Regions from separate parts of the Pallidibacillus thermolactis genome, predicted to be linked through region 2. Evidence: a T-box and tRNA genes for the amino acid it is inferred to sense, from the RefSeq annotation. Region 2 holds a T-box; the other holds one or more tRNA genes.

Region 1 (15,362 bases), on a different contig from region 2:
ATGAAGAGATTTTGCAAAGAACAAAAAAGCAACTGTACTATTTTAAAAGTTTAATCGACTTACAAACGGTTCATTTAACCGTTTAAAAGAGACTGAAGACGACAATTTTGGATTCGCGATGAATATCTTGGCATGCAACTATCATGAACATTCGTATCCTTGCTTGCAAAATAAGTACGTTAGACTATTCACAAAGGGAAGAGTTGGTTGGAATATCTTCACCTCAATTAAAAAAGTACAAGATTAATGGAATTAAATGGGAAAATCGTCACAATGAACGATATGAGTTTGCAGAAGAATTTTTGGACGTTTGCTAAAAAATTTTAAAAGGAAGTGAGAGAGAAGACAAAGCCTGTTGATACTTCATGAAATGTCCCTCTTTTTTCAGCATGAAAAAAGGGGGGCAAAATAAGTAACGTCACACGTTATACCAATTTAATTTCATTCATGAAAGGGTGAATCATTTGAGTGATGTTGTCATTATTTCAGGAAATCCAAATGAAATATCGGAAACTGAACAAGTTCTTAAATATTTAGGACTTTTACTAATTGAAGAAGGTTTTTCGGTTAAACATATTTCTGTAAAAGATATTCCCCCAGAAACACTTTTCAACACTGATTCTCAAAATCCGCTTATCCAACAAATGAAACAGTCTATACACAGCTCGCATGGAATTATTATTGGCTCACCTGTTTTACAAGGATCCTTTTCCGGCGTATTAAAAGCCTATATTGACTTATTACCACCTAACATCTTTGAACAAAAACCGGTCCTACCCATTATGACTGGCGAAAGCCTCGATTATCATTTCATATTAGAATATAGTTTTAAACCGCTCTTGGCAAACTTAAAAGGATTATGTATGAAAGGTGCATATATATTAAATAATCATATAGATAAATTTAAAGAGAATCCGATTATCGATCGAGAAACATCTCAAATTATCAAGAAGCAATTATCCCATTTTACAAGTATACTCCCCTCACGTTCTAGTAATGTAATATACATGAACGATGTTAAATTGAAAGGACACGAAACTTTTCTTTCAAAGTCAAGAAAACCAATAAATTAAATTGATGATCGTTCCATCCTTTCTTTCATTCAAAAGGAAAACCAGATTCATCTTTTTGAATCTGGTTCCCCCTATAAATAACCAATTTTGTTGTAATTGCTATATCTATGTGTCACAAACTCTAAAGTGTAAATGTTTATGGAATGGAATAGGAAGATAAATTGAAGGAAAAAATCTTTTAAATAACATTTAAAAGAATGAATCATTATAAATCAATTGATAAAAACTTTAAAGAAGTTGAGAAATGTATGCGAAATCTTAAAATAAAGATATGAATGCTTTGTATAAAGTAGAAGTAGACAGTAAAAAAGAATTCATAAAAATGGAGTGAAGCCCAAACACAGTTAAAAGTAGTTAAAAAAATGGGGCCGTTCAATGTAGCCCCCATTTCTATTTTTCCTTACTTCTCTTGATCTTCTTTTGTTGGTCCCATAATACCCGGTACTTTTAAACCGGCTTGTCGGATAAGAACGGTCATTTGTCCGCGATGATGGGTCTGATGATCCAATAATATGCGCAACACGTCACCTCTTGGCATGAGTCTACCCAAGCTTTCAACTTCTTCAACTAAATGATCGTTTGTAAATTTTCCTTTTACTTCCGCTTCTAGTTGACGTGACGCTGCTTTGTATGCCTCAACAATTTGACTGGCCTTATCTGGAATCGAATTTACATCACCAGAAATCGGTACTTGTAAGCCTACTTGTGAAGCAAAATAGGAAATGCTTGTCACTAAATGCCATCCTAACCAACCAAGAGTATTATGCCCCGGCACAATGGCTTGTCCGAGTTTTTCATCTGTTAGCGATTCCAGTACTTTAATTGTAGCATCTGTAGCACGACTCCAATCATTCAGAAAATCTTGTACTGTTCGGTACATTTGATCACTCCTATTTCATTATTGTTGCATAGTTATAAATCCATGTTATTTCTTCGATATTGTTGTATGCGAAAAAATTAGATGGAACAAGTTAATTCAGATTTTCAATTTTACCTTACTATATTAGACAAATAGTTTCAAAATATATGATCCCTTTATTTTGATTCACTAACGTATTGCTATATAATAATGTCCAGGAGGGAAATGTTCATGACTATAATTACGGAAACAAAATCATACAGAAAACCAGACTACGAAATCGATGAGATGTTTATTAATCGTTGGTCACCAAGATCCTTTTTAGATAAGGAAATTCCTGAAGAAGTGTTACTAACGGTTTTTGAAGCCGCACGTTGGGCACCATCTGCTTACAATGAACAACCATGGCGGTTTATTATTGCTAAAACAAAAGAAGAACGCGAACGATTTTATCCATTTATTAGTGAATTCAATTTATCATGGTGTAAAAAGGCGCCTGTACTTGTGCTAATCCTCTCTAAAACAACAAGAAATGGAGAATTTCTTCAAAGTCATTCTTTTGATGCAGGAGCAGCGTGGGCACATCTTGCTCTACAAGCGAACAAATGCGGTTTAATTACCCATCCTATGACAGGATTTGATTTTGATAGAGCTCGCGAAACGTTAGAAATCCCAGAGGATTATGCCATTGAAGCTTTAGTTGCGATCGGCTATCAAGGTGAAAAAGAAGCACTTTCTGAAAAATTACAAGAGCGGGAACAACCAAATGGTCGTCGTCCAATTAAAGAATCTCTTTTCACTGGAAAATTCGGAAACGAATTAAAGTAAATGAAATAATTGCTGAAAAAGGGTTGGCTAAAACACACCTACAGAAGCAAGAAATTAGATGCGATCTATTTGTGGAAGGATTAAGAAATTTTCTCAATTGAACTTAAAAACATATTGACATTTGATTTTGAGCCAGTTGGGGAAATCCCCCCCTTTTTCCAATCATTATAATCACCTATTCTAAAAAACTTTTAAAAAAAGTAATGCATTTTTTTATAGAATCTGATATATTAATAATACAAAAGTGAAGTCAAAGGGGAGTAGTTTTAACAATAAAGCCGTCATTTCATGGATCGTTTGAATCCATCGGTTTTATTGGCAACGATTCCGTTGTTAACGAGACCTTTGAATTATGATTACACCTCATAATTCAAAGGTCTCTTTTTGTTTGTTTCCTTTCGACTACATATTTTATAAAGGAGGAACTTTATGGATTTATCACTTTTTTTACAATATGGAACTGTTTTATTAGTCCTTGTCGTACTTGAAGGATTATTATCAGCAGACAATGCATTAGTATTAGCTGTATTAGCGAAAGGATTACCGAAGGAATTACAGAAAAAAGCCATTGATATCGGTTTAATGCTCGCATTTGTTTTCCGAATTGGAGCCATCTTTATCATTTCGTATTTATTCAACGTATGGCAAGTTCAAGCCATCGGTGCTGCGTACTTAATGTACATTGCTATCAGACATTTTATTAAAAAGGATCATCATGAAGTAAAACAATTGAAACCAAAAAGCTTTAAAGCTACGGTCGCTCAAATTGCATTAGCAGATATCGCCTTTGCGATTGACTCAATTTTAGCAGCAGTAGCATTAGTGATTGCATTACCTGCAACAACATTTGGTCACATTGGCGGAATGGATGCTGCACAGTTTATCATTATTGTTTTAGGTGCGCTTGCAGGATTAATCGTGATCCGATTTGCTTCGGCATTATTTATTAAATTATTAACCGCTCGACCAAGTTTAGAAACAGCTGCGATGTTAATTGTCGGCTGGGTCGGTGTAAAATTAGCTGTTCATACGTTAGCTCACGATGCACTCCATATCATTCCACATTCATTTGTAGAAGGACCCGTTTGGAACATCATTTTCTGGGTCGTTATGGTTGGAATTGCCGTGATTGGCTGGTTTGTTTCCGGAAAAAAGCAAGGAAATAACGAAACTACACAAGAAAAAGATAAAGAAAAACAAAGTATGTAAGATTGAGGCTGTCCAATGGGCCAAACCATTATCAGAACAACATTGACTGTTTTGCGGTTAGCCCTTGAAAAATTGGACAGCCTTCTATTTGTTTGTCTAACTTTTTATAAGAAATGGTTTCCTAATAGTAAATGATGTAATACATTCATTATGAATTTTTTATGACATTGATCATCAAAACAATTACTCACACTATAATGAAGTTATATCATTTACGAAGTATGGATACAAGCCAATTTATTGTTAAATAACGATGATAAAATTCGCATTTATGCTTATCTTATACGCTTTTCCATCCTTTTCCTACCTCGCAAAAAAGCTTTATTGTTTACACAATTCAAAAAATATAGTTAGATATTGAATAACAACTAGTGATATCACCTCGAAACTATCGAATAGAGAGGAGAATCGAATTGTTATCATTATCAAATGTTTCATTAAAAAAAGACGGTAAATACTTATTGAAAAACATAACCTGGAATTTAAATAAAGGAGAACATTGGAGCATCCTTGGCTTAAATGGTTCAGGAAAAACAACTTTGTTAAAGCTAATTAACGGGTTTTTCTGGCCAACTGAAGGAAACATTCAAGTACTCGGAAAAACATTTGGAAAAACTAGCATTCCAGACTTAAGAAGGGAGATCGGTTGGGTAAGTTCATCGTTACAACGGGAGTTATACAACGATCCGGTCCAATCTATAATTTTAAGTGGTAAGTTTGCATCGATTGGTTTATACAACGAAGTGAACGAACAAGATGTTGAAAAAGCTCGGCAATTAATGGAGTTCATGGACTGCATCCATTTACATGACGCGAAATTTAATACGCTTTCCCAAGGAGAACAGCAACGCGTCCTCATTGCACGCGCATTAATGGCGTCACCAAAACTTTTACTGTTAGATGAGCCGTGTTCCGGACTGGACATTATTCAAAAGGAAAAAGTACTTCATTATATTGAAAAATTAGCAAATAACCCCGGTGGTCCAACACTCATTTATGTAACACACCATTTAGAAGAGATTTTACCTGTGTTTTCACATATCCTTTTAATACGTGGAGGAACCATGTATAACGCTGGTAAAACTGAAGAAATATTAACAGAAGAAATGTTATCCAACTTTCTCCAACACCCTGTTACCTTACATAAAAATCAACAACGGTATTGGATTTCTTTAAAAAAGAAAAATCATTCTTTAATAAGCACTTAAAATAAGATGAAGGAGGCAAAAAAGACCTGTTTGCCTCCAAATTTCTTTTTAATCCATATTACTAGTTTCCATTCTTATCTTTACCAGCTTCTTCTGCTAATTCCTCAAATGACTTAACTTTTCCATGGGGTGGATTGTTTTGAGTTTTTCGTAAACGCCAACGATCCCTTTTTGTTCGTTTTGACCAAGTCATTGATCATGCCCCCTTTTCCTCTATTTTCTGTTTAACCTATATTCCAACCATCTGCCCGACGGCGTTTTGCCTCTTCCTTCTGAATTTCATTTGCTTTTGCACTTCCGATTTCCTTAGCAAATTCTGTATCTTGTATTGCAGAATCAATCCCTTGCTTATTTTTCTGTTGTGCATCATTTTTCTTGGTGCGCTTCGCCAAAAAAATCCCTCCTTCTGATTTTTATTATTAGAAGTGAGATGGAATTTATGCTTTCTTCAAATTCTTCCATAATAAAAAAAGCAGACAGAATCAATTCTGTCTGCTTTTACCAAATAAAATACAAATTAATGACGGATTAAGTAGTCGAATGCACCGAGAGCAGCTGTTGCACCTGAACCCATGGAAATTATAATTTGCTTGTAAGCACTATCGGTACAATCTCCTGCTGCAAACACGCCTGGTACATTCGTTGCACCATGTTTATCGACAATAATTTGGCCGCGATCCATTTCAACTGTGCCTTCTAGCCATTCCGTGTTTGGCACAAGGCCAATTTGTACGAAAACACCTTCCAATTCAAGATGATGTTCTTCATTTGTTTCACGGTCAACATAAGTTAGACCATTGACTTTATCTGTACCTGTAATTTCCTTTGTAGCAGCATTTTTAATCACTTTTACATTTGGTAAGCTTTTCACGCGTTCTTGTAGAACAGAATCAGCTTTCAACTCAGGTGCAAACTCTAATACAGTGACATGATTTGCTATCCCTGCTAAATCAATAGCTGACTCAAGTCCAGAGTTCCCTCCACCGATTACGGCAACATTTTTACCTGCGAACAATGGTGCATCACAGTGTGTACAGTTGGCTACACCTTTTGTACGGAATTCTTCTTCGCCAGGTACGCCGACATTACGCCAACGTGCACCTGTTGCAATAATCGCTGTTTTACTCTTAAGTACAGCGCCATTTTTCAATTGTATATGGATCATATCGCCTTTTCTTTCGAGATGCTCAACAGATACAGAATCCATAATATCAACAGGATATTCTCTCAGGTGTGCCTCTAACTGTGCTGCTAATTTTTCACCATCTGTTTCTTTGACTGAGATGAAGTTTTCAATTGTCGTTGTATCTAAAATTTGACCGCCGAAGCGTTCTGCAACAATCCCTGTCCGTACACCTTTACGGGCAGCATAAATAGCAGCGGATGCACCTGCAGGTCCTCCACCAATTACAAGTACATCAAACGGTTCTTTCTTTTCATAAATCGATGGATCTTCTTCACTACCAAGTTTAGCTAGAATTTCTTTAATCGTCATACGACCGCTTTCAAAGAATTCGCCATTTAAGTATACGGTCGGCACAGCCATGATGTCTTTACTCTCAACTTCATCTTTAAAAGCCTTACCTTCTATCATAGTATGTGAAATACCAGGATTAAGTAGGCTCATTAAATTTAATGCTTGTACAACTTCTGGACAATTATTACATGTCAAACTAACATATGTTTCAAATCGATATTCGCCTTGAATATTTTTAACTTGGTCAATAATCGACTGTTCAACTTTCGGTGGTCTACCACTAACTTGTAATAATGCCAAAACGAGAGATGTAAATTCATGGCCAAGAGGAAGACCAGCAAATACAATGCCGGTATCTTCCCCTGGTCGGTTGACACTAAAACTTGGTGTACGTTCTAATTGAACTCGTTCGTACTTAATTCGAGGCGACATACTAGCTAATTCTTCTACAAGCTCCATCATGTCTTGAGATACTTTATCAGAACCGACACTAACTTTAAGTAATACATCACCTTCGAGAAGTTTTAAATATTGTTCTAACTGCTGCTTAATATCTGCATCTAGCATTTATTGATCTCTCCTCAATTTGCCTTGCCTTCTTATAAACAAACGGTCATAGAGCTATTAGATTTTACCTACAAGGTCAAGACTAGGTTTTAATGTTTCTTCTCCTTCTTTCCATTTCGCAGGGCAAACTTCACCTGGATGGTTACGTACGTATTGTGCTGCTTTAATTTTATCAATTAATGTACTTGCATCACGTCCAATGCCGTCTGCGTTAATTTCTACTGCTTGGATTACACCATCTGGATCAATGATAAATGTACCGCGATCTGCTACTCCTTCTTCTTCTCGTAACACATCAAACATACGAATTAATTTATGAGAAGGGTCACCAATCATTGTATATGTAATTTTACTGATTGCTTCTGAATGATCATGCCATGCTTTATGAACAAAGTGAGTATCAGCTGAGCAAGAATAAACTTCACAACCTAGTTTTTTCAACTCATCATATTGTGCTTGTAAATCTTCTAGTTCAGTTGGGCATACAAATGTAAAGTCAGCTGGATAGAAGCAAAGAACACTCCATTTTCCTTTGAAATCTTCTTCTGTTACTTCTACGAAATCTCCATTTCGATAAGCTTGTAATGTAAATGGTTCAACTTGTTTTCCAATTAAAGACATTTGCAATTCCTCCTAAATATTTTTTTAAAATTATTATCTTCTAGAAATTATTATTATACAATTTCCACATTATAACAATAAAATTTTAATTAAATATTTGTCAAGATTTCTTGAACAAATTAAGCGTTTCACACTATTATTATCCATATTCATCATAGTTTAGTCAAATAAACGATTTATTTTAACAGCTTGTTAACACAATATAAGTATTTGACGATATTGCTTCATATCTTTCACTAAAAATAAACATTCTTTATAACGAACTAGGTAATTGAAAAACTTATTCATAATATAACCGTAAATGAAAAAGATCCATGCAGAATGACAAAATGGTGATATTTTTTTATTTGCAGGGTAAATTATAAATACACAAATGTTCAAGGGGGGAATAAAGGAATGGCAAGGTTAAAAAAAGATCCATCAAAGGCTGGAGTCAGTGCAGCAAGCGTAAAAGGAAATGCTGGTCCCGGTAAGGAACACGCCCATGTTGATAAAGTAAACAGTCAAAATAATCAATATAAAAAATAAATTAGGCCAGTTCAAGACTGGCCTTATACTTAATTGTAAACCGATTCGCAATTTTTGAAACCTTCTCGTATTTCTTCGATCACTGGGATACTTTTTCTTGCTGTCGGATCAAACATAACGCACGTAACAAGCGCTTCTGTTAATAATTCATTATGTTGATTGTAAATCACTTGTTTAAACTTAAAGCTCTTGTTCCCTAATTGAGCAGGGATTGTTTCGACCTTTAATCGATCACCAAGTAGAGCTTCTTTTTTAAAATCAATTTCAATACGTATAACAACCGTACCTAAATTGCGTTCCTTCATAGTTAAAAAGTTCATCCCAGATACTTCTTCAAACCAATTTTCTCTACCCTTTTCTAAATAATCTAGGTAAACTTTATTATTGACATGCCCCATTTCATCAATATCATGTTCAATTACTGTGATCATCGTTTTACCGATCATTTCAATCCCCCCATTGTAAAGTTTCAATTCCCCTTTGTCTTTCTTAAGGTATGACAGGCTGATTGTACCCATTCTTTTAATCAAAGCTCTCTCAGCAAATCACACCTAATATTATGATAGAGTGTTTCATATACTTTGCGCAAGAAAATTCGTTATTTTTTTACAAAAAATAGAGGCTTACCATCTCATCGATGATTAGCCTCTGATAAAAAGTTAATAGCATTTACATCATTAACTTTGATTATTCTGTTTGTTCATTCTCATCCATATTATCGGCATTTTCACCAGCTTTATTACCTAACGCTCCACCAGCCACAGCACCAGCGACAGTACCTAATGGACCAAAAACAGAACCGATTGCTGCTCCTGTAACAGCACCTGCGCCTGTTCCGACAGCTTCACTTACACTGTTATCTGTTTGATTTTGATTTCTTCTTTGACCTCTTCTTTGATCTCTTTCAGCCAACACCATCACATCCTCATTTATATTTGGTATGAACTAAGAACTAGCTCATCCAAGCCTTATGTTACCCAATCATACGCATTAAAATGTTGGTAAGTAATGACTCCTTAATGTCGATCCTCATACTTCAATAAGAATTGGAACAATCATTGGTTTTTTCTTTGTTTTTTCTTGTATAAATGTACGAAGCGACTTTTTAATTTGCTTTTTCATACCGTTCCATGAATATTTTTCTTGAGCTAGTATTTCCCCCGGGAAAACGTTTCGGGCTCAGCAAGAAGCCTACCATCATATTTACTCATCGTTAATACAATGATCAGCATCCCATCTTCGGAAATTTGCTTTCGATCACGCAAAACAAACTCCATATCCCCGATCTCTCCATCATCAACATACATATTGCCTATCGGAATTTTACCGTTTTTCCGCGCTATTCCGTTTTTAATTTCAACGACATCACCGTTTTGTAATATAAACGTATTTTCTTTTTCAACACCAACGGATTCAGCAAGTAAGCAATGATGATGTAACATTCGATATTCACCATGGATCGGAATAAAATATTTTGGTTTCATTAACGTTAACATTAATTTTAAATCTTCCTGATACCCGTGGCCAGATACATGCATACCTGACGTGCTACCAGTTCCGTAGATCACATTTGCTCCTAAAGCAAAAAAGTTATCAACGATGGCGGTAATATTTTTTTCATTGCCAGGAATCGGTCCGGCTGCAAAAATGACCGTATCTCCCGGCAAGACATCGACACCTCGAAATTCTCCTGTAGACAAACGGGATAGGGCAGCCAATGGTTCGCCTTGACTGCCTGTACATAGGATAACAACTTTTTCCGGTTCCAATTGACTTACTTCATTTCGATCGACAATCATATCTTCCGGTACACGTAAATATCCCTTTTCAATGGCGATTTCAACGACATTCCTCATCGTTCTCCCAAGTAAAACCAATTTTCGATTCGTTTTCTTTGTTGCATTTACAATTTGTTGAACACGACTGATATTTGATGCAAATGTAGATACGATAATTTTCTTTTTAGCTTTTAAAAAAGCGGCATTTAAGTGTTCTTCCACCATTTGTTCAGACGGTGTAAAACCAATACGTTCGGCATTCGTACTTTCCGACAAAAGAAGTAAAACACCTTCCTCACCAATTTGTGCCATTTTATGGATTTCTGGTCGTTCTTGATTAGTAGGCGTTAAATCAAATTTAAAATCTCCAGTATGTACAATATTTCCAACAGGCGTTTTAATCACAATACCTAAGCAATCCGGAATGCTGTGGTTTACCTTAAAAAAGGTGAAATTAAACGAACCGATTTGTATATTTGAATTAGGATGAATTTCATACAATGTACTTTCCCTTAATAAACGATGTTCTTTAAGTTTTAACTCGATTAACCCTAACGTAAAGCGGGTGGCATAAACTGGAACATTTATTTTTTTTAAAAAGTATGGAATCCCACCGATATGATCCTCATGTCCATGGGTTACAATTACCGCACGCACTCGTTTTCCATTTTCAATTAAATACGAAAAATCAGAAATAATTAAGTCAATCCCTAACAAACTCTCATCAGGGAATTTATTGCCGCAATCGATTACAATAATATCTTCACCATACTCTATAATATACATATTTTTACCAATTTCATTTAAGCCACCCAGTGCAAATACCGTTAAAGTTTCTCCTTTCTCTTCCACGGCATACAGCTCCTTTTGCTGTTTTTTCTTAGTATGTCCATCACAGTGAGCCGTACTACTATTTTTCCTTGTAATGCTAAGTAAATGGAAAATAAAAATTGAGGTTAAATAGAGGAACAATGAATAAATGTCTTATCTAGATAAAGGATAAGAAAGAGAATCATATTGAAACGTGGAATCAACAAGTTGATAAAAAAAAACAGCGACTGGTTCGCTGTTATAATGACCCCTACGGGATTCGAACCCGTGTTACCGCCGTGAAAGGGCGGTGTCTTAACCACTTGACCAAGGGGCCATAGTATAAAGATTGAAAATAGATTCAAAATTAATTATCAAAATCTTTTTCAACTACGGTCCGGACGGGACTCGAACCCGCGACCTCCTGCGTGACAGGCAGGCATTCTAACCAACTGAACTACCGGACCATTTTTATTATTAATAAGAAGAGTAGCGGCGGAGGGAATCGAACCCCCGACCTCACGGGTATGAACCGTACGCTCTAGCCAGCTGAGCTACGCCGCCATATTTTCTATATATTGGTGGAGCCTAGCGGGATCGAACCGCTGACCTCCTGCGTGCAAAGCAGGCGCTCTCCCAGCTGAGCTAAGGCCCCATCAATACAATTTTAAATTGAACAATACGGTATAAACGAAAGCGCGCCCGAGAGGAGTCGAACCCCTAACCTTTTGATCCGTAGTCAAACGCTCTATCCAATTGAGCTACGGGCGCAAATTCATATATTTATGGGGCGATCGATGGGAATCGAACCCACGAATGTCGGAGCCACAATCCGATGCGTTAACCACTTCGCCACGATCGCCATAACAAAATGGTGGAGGGGGACGGATTCGAACCGCCGAACCCAGAGGGAGCGGATTTACAGTCCGCCGCGTTTAGCCACTTCGCTACCCCTCCATAAAAAACTGGAAATTTATGGTGTAACGTGTTTGAACAACCGACGAATGTTATATTAACATAGTTAATATTCGTCGTCAACATCTTTTTCTATTATTTTTTTAAAATATATTTCAGATAAAATATAACAAGATGAAAATATGCACTTTATAATTGATCCAATGCCTGTTTTAAGTCTGCCCAAATATCTTTCCAATGTTCTAAACCTACTGAGAGGCGAATCAATTGATCGCGAATTCCAACCGCGTCTCTTTCTTCTTGAGAAAGCAATCCATGGGTCATCGTTGCAGGATGTTCAATTAACGTTTCTGTGTCTCCCAGGCTTACTGCTATTTTAATTAATTTTAACAAATTTAAAAAATGTTGGGCATCTTCTTTTGTACCCTCAATTTCAAAAGAAATCATCCCGCCACCAAGGGACATTTGCTTTTTGAAAATTTCATATTGAAATGCTTCCGGATCACCAGGATAATAAACGGCAGCGACTTTTGGATGATCTTTTAACAGTGAAAATATTTTCTCCGCATTTTGTGAATGCCGCTCCATTCGAACAGGTAATGTTCTTAACCCCCTTAATAATAACCAAGCATCAAACGGAGATAAAACGCCACCAATATCTTTTAATGTGGTCATTGTTACTTGATTTAAAAATTCCGCTTTTCCGACAACAAGTCCAGCAATTACATCACCATGACCGCCAATATATTTTGTCGCACTATGAATAACGACATCGCATCCCAACTCTAGCGGTCGCTGTAAATACGGTGTAGCAAATGTATTATCAACTATAACAGGTAATTGATGTTTACTGCTAACTTCGGCAACCATTTGTAAATCAATTAGTTTCATCGTTGGATTAATCGGGGTCTCCACGTATATACATCTTGTCTCTGGACGAATTAATGATTCAATTTGTTCTCTCGTTTCCATTGTTGAAATATCGAACTGAATTTTATATTTTTCTTTCAACAAATTGAACAGACTAAATGTACCCCCATATAATCCTGCAGAACATATGATATGATCCCCCGTTTTTGTAAGTGCAATTAATATACTTGCAATTGCAGCCATACCAGAACTAAAAGCCAGTCCTTTTTCTCCCCCTTCTAAAGCAGCAATCCGCTCCTCTAAAACACTGACGGTCGGATTACCTAAACGTGTATAAATATACCCATTTTCTTTTCCAGAAAATCTCCTTTCCCCTTGTTCAGCTGTTTCAAAAGCATATGTTGATGTTTGAAAAATAGGTACCGATAAACTGCCTAACATTCCTTTCGCATCATATCCATCATGAACAACAGAAGTATCAAATAATTTATCATCTTGAGACATCATTTCTCCTCCATTAAATTTATTTTTCAAAACGAAACTGTTTACTTGATAATGAAACCCCTTTCAAAATATGTTTATTCCTTACTTTTACTTTATATTCGGAAGAAGTAATCGTAAAAATGACTGCACAAAGCAGATGCAATTTGATATGCTATATTTTAGTAAACCTGATAATTTTCACGTTAACATTATGGTCTAGGGGGGATAAAATGTATCAATTACGCGGACATCATCTCTTTTGTCTTGTCGGATTTCGTGGAATGGGTTATTCAAAAGAATATATTGAAAATATGACCTATATGCATCGAAACATACGTGAAAACCCCAACACGTGGATTGAAATTGTTGATGGTCCAGATCAATTATGTGAAAAATACCCAAACTCGGGTAAATATCATTGTGAAGATCAACATATTTACAAACGTGACCATGAAATTTTAGAAAAATTAAGGTTGAAAATTGGGCAAGACGTACAATGGAAAGAAATTGAAGAACGAATCCGCAGGTTTGTCGTACCAAAAGATATACAGCATATTTGCCAAACCTGCTCTTGGCGCTCATTTGGCGTTTGTGAAGAAGGTATACAAGATATTCTCGATCATAAAGGTTTAAGAAAAGTAGAGTTTAAATAAATATTTTTTGAAAATTTCCAAAACAGTTTAATTAAAAATCAAAATATACTATCATATAAAGATAGATCGTTTATAAATGAAGGAGGGATTTTATGAAAGCCATTCAAATGTCTTCTTTTGGTGGAGCTGAAGTTTTAAAGTATGTGGATGTTGAAGAACCTGTACCTAATGAAAACGAAGTCCGGGTAAAATTGTACTATGCCGGTGTCAATCCAGCCGAAACGTATATCCGGCAAGGAGGATATGCCTTTTTCGAACCTGAGTTACCGTATATACCCGGTTTTGATGGTGCAGGTATAGTAGATGCCATCGGTCCTGGGGTAACGCGCTTAAAACCAGGGGATCGTGTATTTGTTGCATCAACCTTAGCTAGAAGAAAAACAGGTACATATGCAGAAAAAGTTGTTTGTGATGTAGATGCGGTCTATCTTTTACCAGAATCCATTAGCTTTGAACAAGGAGCTGCTTTGGGAATACCAGCAACTGCAGCCTATCGAGCTCTATTCCACCGCGCTCGGATAAAACCTGGTGAAACCGTATTGATTCACGGGGCATCTGGTGGTGTCGGTCTCTTGGCTGTCCAACTCGCAAAATATATTGGCGCGAACGTCATTGGAACTGCTGGTACAGAAGAAGGGATAGAATTAGTCAAACAGTCCGGTGCTGATATTGTGTTAAATCATAGTGTAGCAAATTATTTAGACACCCTTCCTTCTCTGACCCATTTTAAAGGAATTGATGTCATTTTAGAGATGTTAGCGAATGTCAACTTAGAACAAGATTTTACATATCTTAACAAATTCGGGAGAATCGTTGTCGTTGGCAACCGTGGTTCCCTTGATTTTAACCCTCGACTCACCATGGCAAAAGAAGCAGATATCCTTGGTATGGCAGTTTGGAATGCTCCGGTACATGAATATAATGAAAGTTTAGTAGCAATTGAAGCTGCTTTAAAAAATGGTGGACTGAAGCCTATTGTTGGCAAAATCATCCCATTAAAGGAAGCCTCAAGGGCTCATATAGAAATTATTGAAAGTAAAGCAAAAGGCAAAATGGTATTAGAAATTACGAAATCATAACCATTACGAACAGAAGAAAACGAGCGCTTCTTTTGTAAAATGATCAATCATAACTGAACTAACAAATCCCCATCGATATAGATGGGGATGAATATCTCCTCTTATTTCACCAAATAAGGCTGGTATTTTTTTGACACTAATTTTTATTCATTTGCCGAAACGATTGGTCCCTTTACTTCATACACTAACCAACTAGAACCATTTATTTGATTTGATACATGAACAATTTTTGCATGAACGCGATCATGCTCTTCTCCAGTTAGCATGGTTGGACGAAAATCGTTTCGATGCGTTGTTGAGGAAATGGAGAACGGCACGATATCAATCTCTTTTTTATTGGATAATTTTCCATTTTCAAAATAAAATTTTTGTTGAAATACAAATGTATCTTTATCACTTGGATT
Region 2 (15,362 bases):
AGAACAATAATGGTATGCGATTAACATGTACAAATCTTGGTTGTATTGTTACAGAAATACTGGCACCAGACAGAAACGGTATGTTCGAAAATATCGTTTTAGGTTTTAATAATGTAGAGGATTATATAAGAAATAAAACATATTTTGGGGCATTAATCGGAAGAGTCGCAGGTAGAATAGGTCAGGGTAAATTTGAATTAGAAGGCAAAGTATATCAATTACCAAAAAATGAAGGTAACAATCATTTACATGGTGGATATCAAGGATTACATGAAAGGGTTTGGGATGCAGAAGAGATAAAAACGGACTCTGCTGTAGGTATTCGTTTTTCTTATGTAAGTCCGGATGGTGAAGAGGGGTATCCTGGGAATGTACGGTTACAAGTCACCTATTTACTGAATAATGATAATCAATGGATTTTTACTTGTAAAGGTTACACGGATCAAAAGACATTGTTAAATATAACGAATCATTCTTATTTTAATCTATCGGGTAATGCAAAAAAAGATATATTAAACCATGAATTAACATTAAAAAGTCATCGTTTTTTGGAATTGGACAAACAATTCATTCCTACTGGGAAAATTTCTCATGTTGAAGGTTCGGTATTTGATTTCAGAAATAGTCGTAAAATATTGGATGGTAAATTGTCGCAAAATGAGCAAAATATTCTTGTTGGGAATGGTTATGATCACCCATTTTTATTAGATGATCATTTTAATGAAGAAATTATTTTAAGGGATCACGAAACTGGCCGAAAATTAATTGTTGAAACAAATCAACCATGTGTAGTGGTTTATACAGGCAATCAAATAGGGGGAGAATATCAAACAGCAGAAGGTGTAAAAGCGAAGAAATATTTGGCATTATGTTTAGAGACTCAAGGGCTGCCCGATGCTATTCATCATTCTCATTTTCCACCTATCATTATTGGTCCAGAAGATTATTATGAAGCGAAAACAATTTACACATTTACGATTGATGATTGATAAAAGAAGCGATCGAACACAATAATATAAGGGTATGCGATAAACGTAGTCGTGTTTCAACTATGATTGTATCGAGGATACTCTAAAAGATTGGAAGTAAAAAAGCTTCAAAAAGTCTAATATTGACTTTTTGAAGCTTTTTTTATTTATTTATTTATTTAATTCGTTCTTCCGTATCTTTATCAAAGAAATGGGCCTTATTCATATCAAATGCTAATTTAATTGTCTGATTTGGTTGAATATCAGTACGAGCATCAATTCTAGCGATAAAATCATAATTTTCTAATTTACTATAAAGCATTACTTCAGCACCGGTTAACTCGACTACATCGATTTGAGCTGTAATTGTTGCTCCTGGAGCTGATTCTGTAAATACGAGTTCGTCATGAATGTCTTCTGGACGGACACCAAAGGTTACTTCCTTACCGATATATCCTCTTTCTTTTAAAACTTTCAGTTTACCTTCTGGAATTTGTAACTTCGTTTGCCCGATAATTAGTTCGTTTCCTATTATTTTACCATTAAAGAAGTTCATCGCAGGTGAACCGATAAAACCGCCAACAAATACGTTTTCAGGTTTATCGTATACTTCTTTCGGTGTTCCAACTTGTTGAATTTTTCCATCCCTCATAACTACAATCCGTGTTGCCATTGTCATTGCTTCAGTTTGATCATGAGTAACATAGATCGTTGTTGAGTTTAATCGTTGATGTAGTTTAATAATTTCAGTACGCATCTGTACACGTAGCTTCGCATCTAAGTTTGATAACGGCTCGTCCATTAGGAATACTTTAGCATCACGAACAATTGCACGACCTAAGGCAACCCGTTGACGCTGTCCACCAGAAAGTGCTTTTGGTTTTCGATTTAAGTATTGTTCTAAACCTAAAATTTGTGCAGCATTTTTAACACGGCGATCGATTTCATCTTTTGGTACTTTTCTTAGTTTTAACCCGAATGCCATATTGTCGTAGACAGACATATGAGGATATAAGGCATAGTTTTGGAAAACCATAGCGATATCTCTGTCTTTTGGGGCTACATCATTCATTAACTTTCCATCAATATAGAACTCACCTTTTGAAATTTCTTCGAGACCAGCAATCATTCTTAAAGTAGTAGATTTACCACAACCAGAAGGGCCAACAAATACAATAAATTCTTTATCTTTAATATGAAGGTTAAAATCTGTTACAGCTTCGACGTTATTGTCGTAAATTTTATAAATATGATCAAGTTTTAGTTCTGCCATTTCTACAACCTCCTAGGGAAACCATTTTCTAATATATCTTTATTTTAATGAAAATGCTTTCATTATAGAATGTAAAACTGCCCAAAGATTCTAACCATTTTTCTGGCATTTTGCCTATGAATTTGTAGATTTAGTAAATTCGTTCTGCAATCTCACCATAAACACAGATAAAATAAACGGAAATAGCTCCGTTAAAATCTTTTATATCAATGGATGTTCGCTTAATAAATTTATCAATCTTGTATTGTAAACTATTACGGTGCATGTATAATTTTTTTGCTGCTAAACTCATATTTGAATTATTTTCAAGATAAACCTTTATCATATTTACGAGTTCTTTGTCATTTTGAAAGATATCGGTATATTCTTCTGTGAATATTTCATTCATTTTTCTCCATTCCGTTCGGATAATCACGGATGGAAAAGCAGTCATAAAGGTGTACAAATGTTTTTCTGGCAACACCTTTCGTATTATTTGAAAATAGTACTGTTCTCTAAAAAAATGATTTTTTAATTGATCAGTCACTTCAAAAAAGCGTCCAATATACATATCTATATCTAAATAAAAGTCTGTTAGTATTAGATCTTGAAATGATAAAAAATCTTCTTGTTGCATAGTAGTTTCTGTCTCTCGTTCGATTATGACCCCATTTAGCTCGTTCAGCCAAACCAGAATTATATTGTCTTGAAAAAAGGAATAGATGGAGTCTGTAAAATTTTGATAACTCACACTTGAATTTAATTGGAAAAAAATGAATCGAATTCGATTATTCGTCTTTGGAAGTTCACCGTTTTCAAATAAAAAACGGTGCCAAATTTGTTGTGAAGGAGAATTATTTAAAAAAGTTGCTGTTTGCTGAACTTTCGTTAAAATCGTTTCTAACAATAAAACTTCTCTATCTGTTAATTGTTGCTTAGGGATTGAAATATACTCATTTGTTTGTTCATGAAAAAAACAGTAGTAGTTTTGGTCAAATCGTGGATAGTCTTGAATAAGGATCCCTGGATATAGTTGCAGTAGTTTTTTAATCATAATAAACCTCACAATATTTTTATATTACTTTATTTTATGCATGGTTCAAGAATTTCCTCAAGTTAAAAATAATGTTAGTAAACGGATGGAGTTCGGTAAAATTTTTCTTTTTTTACTAAACTTATCTGTTTATAAGTTCTTTTATATTGTTTGTACCGAAAACTTCAAAGTTTTATTATAAAATTCGAAAGTTTCCTTGTTTTACATAAATTGCCATCATGGGAGATCAAAATTATAATTCTTTGAAAATATAAAAGTTGTATCTTTTATGGTTAGATTATTTGTATCATCTAAAGGAGGAGAAAGTTGGCAACGATAAAAGATATTGCGAAAAAGGCTGGCGTTTCAATTGCAAGTGTTTCAAGAGTATTAAGTGGTGACCCAACTTTATCAATTTCTAATGAAAAAAGGAAAAACATTTTACAAATAGCAGAAGAGTTGTCTTATGAATATAAAGTAAAACGTCGAAAAAATACCTCGCTACTTGTTATTCATAATCAAATGAGAGTTGAAGAATTGGAAAGAATACATTATTTCCATATTCAAAGAGGAATAGAAAAAAGAGCAAAGGAAAAAAAGTTTAATCTATTTGTCGCTAACAACAGTGAAATTGAATCAATCGTTCGTTTTAAACAATTTTCAGGTATTATCGCAATAGGGGAGATTCCACAGGATCAGATTAAAATTCTTTCTGAGATTAGTGATACTTTTGTTTTTGTAGATAGCTGCCCGAATGAAGGGAAATTTGATGCGGTATTAACGGATTGCCGTTATACAATGAAGCAAGTGATTGATTATTTACTGGACAATGGCCACCGACAAATTGGTTTAATTGGTCAAGGAAATAAAGATGAAATTCATTATAGTAAAATTAGAAGTCATATTGAAAGTGCTTTTTATTTTTACATGAAAGAAAAAAATTTACTTAATGAATCTTACATATACTTAAGTGAAACGTATAAAAAGAATACTGGTTATATACTCATGAAGCAAGCAATTAAAGATCACGGTATACAGTTGCCGACAGCTTTTTTTATTCATAATGATTTAATAGCAATAGGAGGTATTCGAGCGCTTCATGAAGAATTACTAGATGTACCAGCACGAGTTAATATCATCGGAATGTATAATATGAGCGTTTCCCATATGATTACCCCACCATTAACAACAGTGCAAGTATACCCAGAATTAATGGGGGAAACGGCTGTTGATCTTTGTTGTGAAAGAATGAGTGGAAGAAAAGTTGCAAAGACTGTGTATATTACGACAGACTTAATTAAAAGAAAATCTAGCTTTTGAATGGCTCAAATTTAATTATAATCAAAATATAATTTGATAAGTTAGAATAAAATCATAAAGAAAGGATGTGAAAAAATGGATGGCATGACAATAGGATTGTTGATCATATTAATACTTGTTTTTATTATCCCGTTTACTGTTAAGGTAGTAGAACATAATCTTGAATACTTTTTATTTGTTATGGGGATTATTGCAGCTTTTGTAGGACAAGCATTTAACTCACAGTTACTTTTGCATGCATTAGTGAATCCAATTGAAATTACTATGGCTGTTTTGATTGCAGGACTTTTATTTAAATGGTTTCAAGATCAATTAGGCAATGCCATTTATCAAATGAGTAACAAAATTCCGTTTTCTCTTTTTGTTGCACTTATTGTTATTCTGCTAGGACTATTATCCAGTGTTATTACCGCAATTATTGCTGCCCTTGTTTTAGTTCTTATTGTTGGTCACTTGTCACTCGATCGAAAAAACACCATATTACTTACTATTTTATCGTGTTTTTCGATTGGATTAGGCGCGGCACTTACACCAATTGGTGAGCCATTATCTACTATTGTAGTAAGTAGAATGGGAGGAGATTTTTTCTATTTACTAGAATTAGTTGGAATATATATTATTTCTGGTGTTATTGTTTTGGGATTAATTGCAGCTTTGCTTGTAAAACGTAACGATGAATTGGAAGGACGAGTCCAACAGGAAGAAGAGTCTTACGATGATATTATCGTTCGTGCAGTAAAAGTTTACTTATTTGTTTTTGGACTTACCATGCTTGGTGCGGGTTTTGAACCGTTAATTAATACATATTTATTAGATTTACATCCAGCGATGTTGTTTTGGGTTAATATTATCTCTTCAGTGTTAGATAATGCAACGTTAGCTGCTGCTGAGATCAGTCAAGCCATGAATCCGGAAACTGTTAAAGCTATTTTAATGGGATTATTAATTAGTGGTGGAATGCTAATTCCTGGTAACATCCCGAATATTATTTCAGCTGGAAAACTTAAAATTACAAGTAGTGAATGGGCAAAAATTGGCTTACCGTTTGGCTTCGTAATCATGGTTGTTTATTTCGTTATTCTTATGTTTATAAAATTGTAATAAAATAAATGATTTTTATGAAGACTGTTCCACGGTGAACAGTTTTTCTTTTTCAAAAAAGGAAATTTGCAGTAACGATAAGCACATAATAAAACCAATTCATTACTCCTCTAATTGCAAACGTATTTGATATTTAATTACAATGAAAGTATATTTGTTATGAACAATATTGAAACATTTTTTGTGTTACAAACGTAGTATAAATAGCTTGGAATAATTTCGTCGGATTGATTTAAGCTAGATCAATTCATTATATAAAGAATATTGTTTTTTGTATCACAATATAGGAGTGATTAGGATGAAAGGAATCCTTTATTTTATCATACGATTTTTAGTAGCAGGTGCAACTTGGGGGCTCTCTTGGCCCATTTATTGGCTAGTTCTAGATCAAGAATTCTGGTTATCTGGTCTATACGGGCTACTTTCTGGTGTCAGTATGTATTATTTATTAAAATTTTTGATGATAAGACACCTCGTAAATCAAAATGGATTAACGAGAAGAGAATATAAATTAGTTGAGCGTAACTTAAAAGATGCAAAAGAAAAAATATCACGTCTGCAACGAGCATTTTTAAAAGTGCATAATTTACCGAGTGCCAAGAAAAATTTTGAAACATTACGTCTCGTTTATAAGATTTATAATATTACAAAGAAAGAACCTCGTCGCTTTTTTTTAGCACAAGAATTTTATTATTCTCATTTAGACTCTCTTGTTGATATTATAGAAAAATATACTTTTTTAGCTTCCCAACCTGTAAAAGACGCAGAACTTGTGAAGTCGTTAAATGATACGAAACAAACGTTAGACGATATTGTGGAGTTAATTGAAGATGATTTACGTAATATGATCGATAACGATATTGATACATTACAATTTGAATTAGAAGTGGCAAAAAAATCTATTGATCGTAAACGTTAAGGAGGTTGGATTATGAGTGAAATAAAAAATAGAAAAGACACAGTGTTAGATGATTTATTACAAGACCCATTTGGTGACATTACTTTGGAAACGAAGGCAGATACCGAGGTTACGCCAAGTATGTCAAATGAAACGGTCGAGGGTCCAAATGTTACTGATGAAATAACACAACAATCAAAAGCAAAAAGAGTGATTGATACGCTTCCAGATGAAAGTAAAAAACGGGCAGAACAGCTAGCAAGTCAAATTGATCCTCGCAATCAACAGGCCATATCGATGTATGGAACACAAGCCCAGTCAAAGTTAGTTCATTTCTCATCTTCCATGCTCGATCATGTCAAAAGTAAAGATGTTGGTGAAATTGGTGAAATTATTCATGATTTAATGAAAAAATTAGAACAAGTAAATCCCGATGAATTAAGTGTCGAAAAAAAAGGGTTTTTCTCTAGAATTTTTAATAAAGTGTCCCGTTCTGTCAATGAGGTTTTAGCTAAATATCAGAAAACAGGAGCTCAAATTGATCGAATTACTATTCGCCTCGAACATAGTAAAAATGCTTTAATAAAAGATAATAAACTATTGGAACAAATGTATGAAAAAAATAAAGAATATTTTTTAGCATTAAATATTTATATTGCGGCAGGAGAATTAAAGTTAGAAGAATTACAAACAAAAATAATTCCTGAACTGCAACGGAAAGCAGAACAAAGTGGAGATCAAATGCTCTATCAAGAAGTAAATGACATGATTCAATTTGCAAATCGTTTAGAAAAACGGGTTCATGATTTAAAATTAAGTAGGCAAATCACCATTCAAGCCGCTCCGCAAATTAGAATGATCCAGAATACAAACCAAACGCTCGTGGAAAAAATCCAAACATCAATCAACACGGCTATACCACTTTGGAAAAACCAAATTGCGATTGCATTAACACTATTGCGTCAAAAAAAGGCAGTAGAGGCCCAAAAACAAGTATCAAAAACAACAAACGAATTATTATTAAAAAATTCAGAAATGCTTAAATCCAATGCGGTTGAGGCGGCAAAAGAAAACGAACGCGGCTTAGTTGATATCGAAACATTGAAAAAAACCCAGGAAAATCTTGTCTCATCATTAGAAGAAACATTGCGCATTCAGGCGGAAGGACGGGCGAAAAGAAGACAGGCAGAGTCAGAACTTGTTGCAATGGAAGAACAGTTAAAACAAAAGCTTCTTGAATTACGCAGATAAAATACATCATATAACCTTATATTTATTATTTAAGGTCTAGCTTTCAAAAAGTAAACAATTGTTCACTTGTGATAAAGCTAGACCTTTTTTACTATAACCCTTGACCGTCAGACAAAATAAATAAAGTTAATGTTTTGTATTTTAACAATCTTCCTAAAACTATTAATAAAAAGACTTTTAAAATCTACGTATTACAAAGTATTGTATAATGTGGGTTTTCTAGTCATATTGTGGATGAAAAGGTATATATTTTGTACTAGGGAATTGACAATTTTATTAATCTTTTATTATATTTGAATAAGAGGGCAATAAGAATAAAGAATTATCAAAAAAAGGGGATTATTAGGTAGATTATAAATTTCCTAACCTCAAAATGAAAATGTTTACATTTCTGGAACAAACACTGACACGCCCTCATTCGTTGAAAAATAAAAGTTTTAAAGGGGGAAAACTAATGCGGAGGAAATTCTATGCTGTATTTGCTATGTTAATTTTATTAACTTTAACATTAGCAGCATGTGGTGGTGGTTCTAGTGACTCTGGTGATAAAGGTGAATCAAGTTCTTCTGGTGGGGATAAACCAAAGTTTCTTAGCTTGTTAACAGGTGGAACTAGTGGTACATATTACCCACTTGGAGGAGAAATAGCAAAAATCTTTACTGATGAGACTGGAATTCAAACGGACGTTCAATCTTCGAACGCTTCGGCTGACAATATTATGGCTTTAAGTGATAGCCAAGCTGAACTTGCCTTTGTTCAAACGGATGTAATGGCAGCAGCTGTTGAGGGAATCCAATCCTTCGAAGAACATGGAGCTGTAGATAATGTTTTAGCTCTCGGTTCTTTGTATCCAGAAACAATTCAAATTGTTACATTAGCAGATTCTGGAATCGAGTCTGTAGAGGACTTAAAGGGTAAAAAAGTTTCTGTTGGTGCACCTGGTTCAGGTACGTATGTAAATGCCGAACAGATCTTAGAAGTTCATGGAATGACTATGGATGATATCCAAGCACAAAATTTAGACTTTGGTGAATCTGCAGGCGGACTTAAAGATGGAAACATTGATGCAGCCTTTATTACTGCAGGTACTCCTACTGGTGCTGTAGAAGAAATATCCGCAACAAATGATATAAATATTATTCCGATCGAACAAGAAAAAGTGGATGCTTTAATTGAAAAATACCCTTACTATGCAGCTGATACGATAGCAGCTGGAACTTATAGTGGTATAGAAGCAGATGTGAATACAGTTGCTGTAATGGCAATGATTGCAGTTAGTAAAGATTTATCCGATGATGTAGTTTATGATCTAACAAAAGGATTATATGAAAATGTCGATAAAATTACGCATGGAAAAGCCGAGTTTATCTCACTTGAAAGTGCGTTAGATGGTATAGACACAAGTCTTTTACATCCAGGAGCAGAAAAATACTATAGTGAAAAAGGCTTATTGTCGGAATAGTTTATAGATTAAAATTACCCGGCAGTTGAGTTGATCAAACAACCGCTGCCGGTTGATTTTTGTATATGTGAGTTGATTCGATTACTTTAGGATGAATCTGATGAAAAAAAAAGTAACCATTTTACTACTTATTGTTTCCTTTCTTGTACTTTTTCCACTTTTCTTTTTTTATGTACCAGTCCAAAAAGCTGTCGTTTTTTATCATGAACATACATCGAAAATATCAGCATATTTACCTATTAATTCTGGTGAATCCTTTCAAATTATTTTCACGCATTCTATTCACTTGTCTGATGTAATTGAAAAATATAGAGTAACGAAAGACAACAAAATTGAACAATATGAAATCGTGTTTGAAGAGTTTGGGATTGGTATGCCTTCAAACGCAGAAGAAGGTCAAAAGTTTGTTTATGAAGATGGAAAATATCATGTGAAAAATTTAAATAATATATTCCCTTATATGAACATACGAAATGGAAAAACGGTATCCAAGCATCGACTTGTATGGGGAGATAATGACCAACATAAAGTTTGGTTTAACGAATATTTTTTACCTGGTGATTGGTTTACTGTAAAAGTTGAAGATTTAACATTATGGCAATTAATGAAAGGAGTGAAAATACATGACTGAGGAAAAGAAATTAACACAACTATCTGAACAAGAACAGCAAGAGTTGATGGCAAAGTACGATTCAGAGTCAAGGACGCGTCAACTAACAGGGCTTATGTCTAAAGTTGTTATTGTTCTACTGTTAGCTTTTTCAATTTTTCAATTATATACTGGATACTTCGGTGAATTAACGGCTTACTTACAACGGACAATTCACTTGGGTTTTGCTTTAGTACTAATCTTTTTATTGTTTCCTGCAAGAAAAAAAGGAAATAGAAAAACAATTGCATGGTATGATTATATACTTGCATTATTATCAGTCATCGTATGTGGTTATTGGCCTGTCTTCTATGAAACACTAGTTCAGAAAATTGGTGGAATTAATCAAACCCAACTGATTATTGGGGGTCTTGCTATTATCTTAGTTATGGAAGCGACTAGAAGAGTAGTTGGTCTTCCATTAGTAATTGTAGCAGCTGCTTTTTTAACTTACGCCTATTTTGGACCGTATATGCCAGGATTTTTGGCTCATCGCGGTATTGATATAAATCAATTAGTAGAAGCTATGTTTTTTACAACGGAAGGAATTTTAGGAACTCCGTTACAAGTGTCATCCACATTTATATTCCTGTTTATCTTATTCGGTGCATTTTTGATGCAGACAGGAATAGGGAATTATTTTAATGATTTAGCACTATCAATTGCGGGTCGTAGAGTTGGAGGACCAGCAAAAGTGGCTGTATTTACAAGTGCATTGCAAGGAACAATCTCTGGTAGTTCTGTAGCTAATGTCGTTCAATCTGGTTCATATACAATCCCAATCATGAAACGACTTGGTTATCATAAAAATTTTGCAGGAGCCGTTGAAGCAGCTGCTTCAACCGGAGGTCAGATTATGCCACCTGTTATGGGAGCTGCGGCTTTCTTGATGGTTGAATTTGCCGGTGTTCCGTATATTCAAATTGTTTTAGCTGCTATTATACCAGCCCTTTTATATTTCTCAGGTATATGGATTATGGTTCATTTAGAAGCAAAAAAGCAAGGTTTAAGTGGTGTATCCAACGAAGATATTCCTAATAAAAAAGAAGTACTAAAAGGTTTATACTTATTAACACCAATCTTAGCCATTGTTGTTTTTATTTACATGGGTTACAGTATCTCACGAGCAGCAATTTATGGTATTGTTTTTACATTGATTGTGAGTTTATTTAGAAAGGATACAAGAATTACACTTCCTAAACTTTTTAAAGCATTAACCGACGGTGCTCGTTCAGCATTAGGAGTTGCTGCAGCAACTGCTTGTGCAGGTATGATTGTTGGAGTTATATCCAGAACAGGATTAGGTTTAAAACTAGGTAATGAAATTGTTGGTTTAGCCAACCAAATTACAGAAACTCCAATGTTGTTATTGTTGTTAACCTTGTTCTTTACAATGATAACATCGATAATCATTGGTATGGGTTCGCCAACAACAGCCAATTACATTATTACCTCAACGATTGCATTACCGGTCATTATGACACTAGAAGCCCAATTCAACATGGGGATCCCTGTTCTTGCAGCACATATGTTTGTTTTCTACTTCGGAATTGTAGCTGATATTACTCCGCCGGTTGCTTTGGCTGCCTTTGCAGCTACAGGTATTTCTGGTGGTGAACCGATACGGACCGGATTTAATGCATCAAGATTAGCGATTGCCGCCTTTATTATTCCATACATGTTTATGTTCAATCCCGCTATGCTTATGATTGACACAAATGTATGGGAAATTATCTGGATAGGAATAACGGCCCTAACAGGTATGGTAGCCCTTGGCGGAGGTCTGATTGGATATTGGTATAAGAAACTAAACTGGGTTGAACGAATTATTTCACTTATTATTGGTTTAATGTTAGTTTACCCAGGTGGATTTGTAAGTGCTGCAGGACTAGGTTTATTCTTTGCGATGATTGCTTATCAATTTATAATTAATAAAGGTAAAGGTACTGGAGCCGATGTTGAGGGTGCCAGTGTCTAATCTTTAAGAAGTAAATGGTTGTCCGTGCGAATGATACGCTAGTGACAACCATTTTTTATAAAATAAGGTAATATGGATATTAATTTGGATTATTTATATCGGTTACATTTCTTCTGGAGCTTGAATACCAAGTAAGTTTAAACCTTCTTTCAAAATAATGGTGACGGCTTTTACTAAAGCAAGACGAAAAACGAGTCCTTCATTTTTTTCTAATATTTTCACTTGACCATAAAACTTATTAAAATGTTGGGCCAGAGTAAGTAAGTATTTTGCAATTATTGATGGATCAAATCGATCAAACGCTTGTTTAATTTTTTCAGGGAAGACATGTAGTTGTTTGACAATTTCCCAACTATAATCATCAATATTAAGATTTTCCAAAGTAAATTTGTTCGTATCATGGATAGGTGCTTTTCTTAAGATCGAACAAGCACGAGCATGCGTGTACTGTACGTATGGTCCTGTATCACCTTCAAAAGTGAGCATATCTTTTAAAGAAAATTCAATATTATTCATACGGAAATTTTTTAAATCATGAAAAATGACTGCTCCAACTCCAACCATTTTTGCCACTTCCGTTTTATTTTGAAGTTCAGGATTTTTTTCTGAGATATTTTCTTCAGCTAATTGGATAACTTCTTCGATTACATCTTCTAATAAAATCACTCTCCCTTTTCTAGTTGACATTTTTTTCCCTTCTTGTAAATAAAGTCCGAAGGGAATATGATGTATTTCTTGAGCCCACTCATGTCCCATTTCATTTAAAACAGCTTTAATTTGTTGAAAATGGACCGATTGTTCATGACCGACGATATATAAAGCCTTAGTGAAATTATACGTATTTTTTCGGTAAATTGCTGTTGCTAAATCACGGGTTGCATACAGGGTAGCACCGTCTGATTTTTTTACTAGGCATGGTGGCAAATTGTAGTCCTCTAAAAAAACGACCTCTGCATGATCTGAAGTTTGTAATAATCCTTTATCTTTTAATTCTTGTATAACGTCTTCCATTTTATCCGTATAAAATGATTCTCCTGCCCAAGAGTCAAACTGAATACCAAGTAAACTATAAATTTTTTTAAATTCTTTTAAGGACTCATTTTTAAACCATTCCCACAGCTCCAATGCTTTTATGTCACCATCTTCAAGCTTCTTAAACCACTTCCTTCCTTCTTCGTTAAGGGATGGAAATGTTTCAGATTCATGATGAAATTTTGTATATAGTTTAAAGAGCTCCTCTATTGGATTTTCTTTAACTTTTTCTTCATTTCCCCATAATAAGTAGGCTGTTATTAGTTTTCCAAATTGAGTCCCCCAGTCACCTAGATGGTTAATTTTTACAGTTTTATATCCCAGTTTTTGCGCTAATTTTCCTAACGCATTTCCGATAACGGTTGAACGAAGATGCCCCATGGAAAATGGTTTGGCGATATTTGGAGATGAAAATTCAACAATAATCGTTTTGTTATGCCCAATTTTGTCATTTCCGTAACTTAGATTTTTGTTCAAAATTTCATGAATAACTTTGCTAGTAAATGGTTTTCTCTCAGCGAATACATTAATGTAAGGACCAACGGCAACAACCTTTGAAAAGTAGTTGTTTGAAATTTGAAATGTGATCTCTTCTGCTATTTTTGCAGGTGACTTTTTTAAAATCTTAGCTAATGTAAAGCAGGGAAATGCTAAGTCACCTAGTTCAGGTTTCTTAGGTATTTCAATTAATTGTTCAATATCTTTTTTTGTCATATATTCCTGTAAATATTGATGTAATTCGTGTACAAAGTGATTTTTTAATTCCATATTTCCCCCTCCGTTCGCAAATTGATAATCAAAAAAGCCCGCCTCTAAAAAAGAGACGAGCTTGACCCGTGGTACCACTCTTATTAACAATACAGAAAAAATCCCGTATTGTTCCCTTGTGGCCATTAACGTTGGCATACGAAGTGCTCCTACTAACTTCAGAGACTTTTCTCAGAAGTGCGTTTCAAAAGAGGCTTCAACTAGGCTCTCACCGTCCCTAGCTCGCTTAGTTCCACTACTCTTTTTACTCTCTTCATCATGGAATCTGATATTTTATTTAATAAATATTATATCTGTTGAGTCATAAAAATCAACTTAATCCTCCGTATTTGTCGAGAACATATATTTTTTATGATAAAACTTTATGCTAAAGATAATTCCCATAGCTAGCATATTTCCCATTAATGAACTTCCACCATAACTAACAAACGGAAGTGGAATCCCGGTTATTGGTAACAGTTGAATTGTCATTCCAATATTTTGAAAAACATGGAAAGTCGTCATGGTAATAATTCCTGCACATACATATGAGTCAAAAGGTGAATTGGCTTCAAGAGCAACTTTAATTAAGTGATAAATAAGCAGGAAAAATAGGCATATTACGACACTGGCTCCGATAAAACCAAACTCTTCGCCAATTGTACTAAAAACAAAGTCTGTATGCCTGTCCGACACATAAACTTCTTTCCCCATATAACCTTTACCAAAGATTTCCCCTGAACCAATGGCTTGTAGAGAAGTTACAAGTTGATAACCTTCATGAGATGAATAACTATATGGATCTAACCATGAATAAATACGAGCCAATTGATATTGCGGAATGTAAGACTCTACCCACTCTGGAAAGTAGATCATGATTAAAATTATAGCTGCACCGACGGACATAATAACCGAAAAAACAGGAACGATAATTTTCCATGTAATTCCTGAGACAAGCATCATCCCAGCAGCAATAGCAATAATAACCAAACCTGTTCCTAGGTCCGGTTGCAACATAATCATTCCTAATGGAAGTAATGTTGTTAGAATTAATTTTCCTAATAACCAAAACTCCGTTTTCAAGGTTTTTAATTTATAATTTTGATGGTGATCGGAAATTACTCGACTTAAGGCCAATATTAGAAAAATTTTCATAAATTCCGATGGTTGAATCGTCCCAACTTTTGGTATCGTAAACCAACTCTTTGCACCGTTTCTTGGTTCAGCAATGGATTCTGGTGCAAAATGTAAAAATACGAGTATAAATATACCGAAACCATATAATATCCAGGAAAGCTTTTTATATTGATCAGGTTCAAACAACATAGCAAAGGCAATAATAAAGGCACCTACACCATACCAGACTACTTGTTGAATAACAAAGTTTCCAGCATACTGACCATGGGTTTGAGCACTTGAGATTGCAATAAGACTAACAACTAAAAAAAGAAATAATATAAATGCTAATGTCCAATCAAAACGGTCTACACCTTTTTTTTCATCTTCCATAAAATTCACCTTTTCATTAGTCGAAGGATCGATAAGTTTTGATAGCATATTATACCATAAAAAATACCACAAAATATATTTTTTATAGTGGATCCATTGTTTAAAAAAGCTATTAACATTGCTTATCGTAACAAAATTAATCATAACTTACAATGGATAATT

What was found. A T-box is a leader RNA that pairs with one kind of tRNA and senses whether it is charged. The one in region 2 lies ahead of argS (arginine--tRNA ligase), so its partner is inferred to be a tRNA-Arg.
Positions count from the first base shown of each region.
Region 1: it has a tRNA-Arg gene. The T-box ahead of argS (arginine--tRNA ligase) is inferred to sense a tRNA for this amino acid. The anticodon was not compared.

Region 1 is NZ_JAOUSE010000008.1:5,973-21,334, forward strand. Features, by position in the region: gene ssuE (NADPH-dependent FMN reductase) at 1-86, shown strand, start outside; gene OEV82_RS04580 (hypothetical protein) at 144-317, shown strand; gene OEV82_RS04585 (NAD(P)H-dependent oxidoreductase) at 465-1,073, shown strand; gene OEV82_RS04590 (DinB family protein) at 1,474-1,953, opposite strand; gene OEV82_RS04595 (nitroreductase family protein) at 2,164-2,760, shown strand; gene OEV82_RS04600 (TerC family protein) at 3,190-3,969, shown strand; gene OEV82_RS04605 (ABC transporter ATP-binding protein) at 4,383-5,177, shown strand; gene OEV82_RS04610 (DUF6254 family protein) at 5,239-5,370, opposite strand; gene OEV82_RS04615 (hypothetical protein) at 5,402-5,569, opposite strand; gene ahpF (alkyl hydroperoxide reductase subunit F) at 5,695-7,221, opposite strand; gene ahpC (alkyl hydroperoxide reductase subunit C) at 7,279-7,842, opposite strand; gene OEV82_RS04630 (YuzL family protein) at 8,239-8,370, shown strand; gene OEV82_RS04635 (acyl-CoA thioesterase) at 8,400-8,816, opposite strand; gene OEV82_RS04640 (glycine zipper domain-containing protein) at 9,058-9,282, opposite strand; partial or broken gene OEV82_RS04645 (ribonuclease J) at 9,400-10,934, opposite strand; tRNA gene OEV82_RS04650 (tRNA-Glu) at 11,224-11,295, opposite strand; tRNA gene OEV82_RS04655 (tRNA-Asp) at 11,352-11,425, opposite strand; tRNA gene OEV82_RS04660 (tRNA-Met) at 11,449-11,522, opposite strand; tRNA gene OEV82_RS04665 (tRNA-Ala) at 11,538-11,613, opposite strand; tRNA gene OEV82_RS04670 (tRNA-Arg) at 11,656-11,729, opposite strand; tRNA gene OEV82_RS04675 (tRNA-His) at 11,745-11,820, opposite strand; tRNA gene OEV82_RS04680 (tRNA-Tyr) at 11,831-11,915, opposite strand; gene megL (methionine gamma-lyase) at 12,063-13,247, opposite strand; gene OEV82_RS04690 (DUF1284 domain-containing protein) at 13,457-13,879, shown strand; gene OEV82_RS04695 (NADPH:quinone reductase) at 13,972-14,958, shown strand; gene OEV82_RS04700 (CapA family protein) at 15,102-15,362, opposite strand, start outside.
Region 2 is NZ_JAOUSE010000033.1:5,398-20,759, forward strand. Features, by position in the region: gene OEV82_RS10725 (aldose epimerase family protein) at 1-989, shown strand, start outside; gene OEV82_RS10730 (ABC transporter ATP-binding protein) at 1,144-2,241, opposite strand; gene OEV82_RS10735 (helix-turn-helix domain-containing protein) at 2,372-3,274, opposite strand; gene OEV82_RS10740 (LacI family DNA-binding transcriptional regulator) at 3,581-4,573, shown strand; gene OEV82_RS10745 (DUF1646 domain-containing protein) at 4,658-5,674, shown strand; gene OEV82_RS10750 (5-bromo-4-chloroindolyl phosphate hydrolysis family protein) at 5,973-6,593, shown strand; gene OEV82_RS10755 (toxic anion resistance protein) at 6,606-7,823, shown strand; gene OEV82_RS10760 (TAXI family TRAP transporter solute-binding subunit) at 8,278-9,285, shown strand; gene OEV82_RS10765 (DUF1850 domain-containing protein) at 9,386-9,916, shown strand; gene OEV82_RS10770 (TRAP transporter permease) at 9,909-11,912, shown strand; gene argS (arginine--tRNA ligase) at 12,015-13,712, opposite strand; T-box leader at 13,761-13,981, opposite strand; gene OEV82_RS10780 (FtsW/RodA/SpoVE family cell cycle protein) at 14,028-15,200, opposite strand.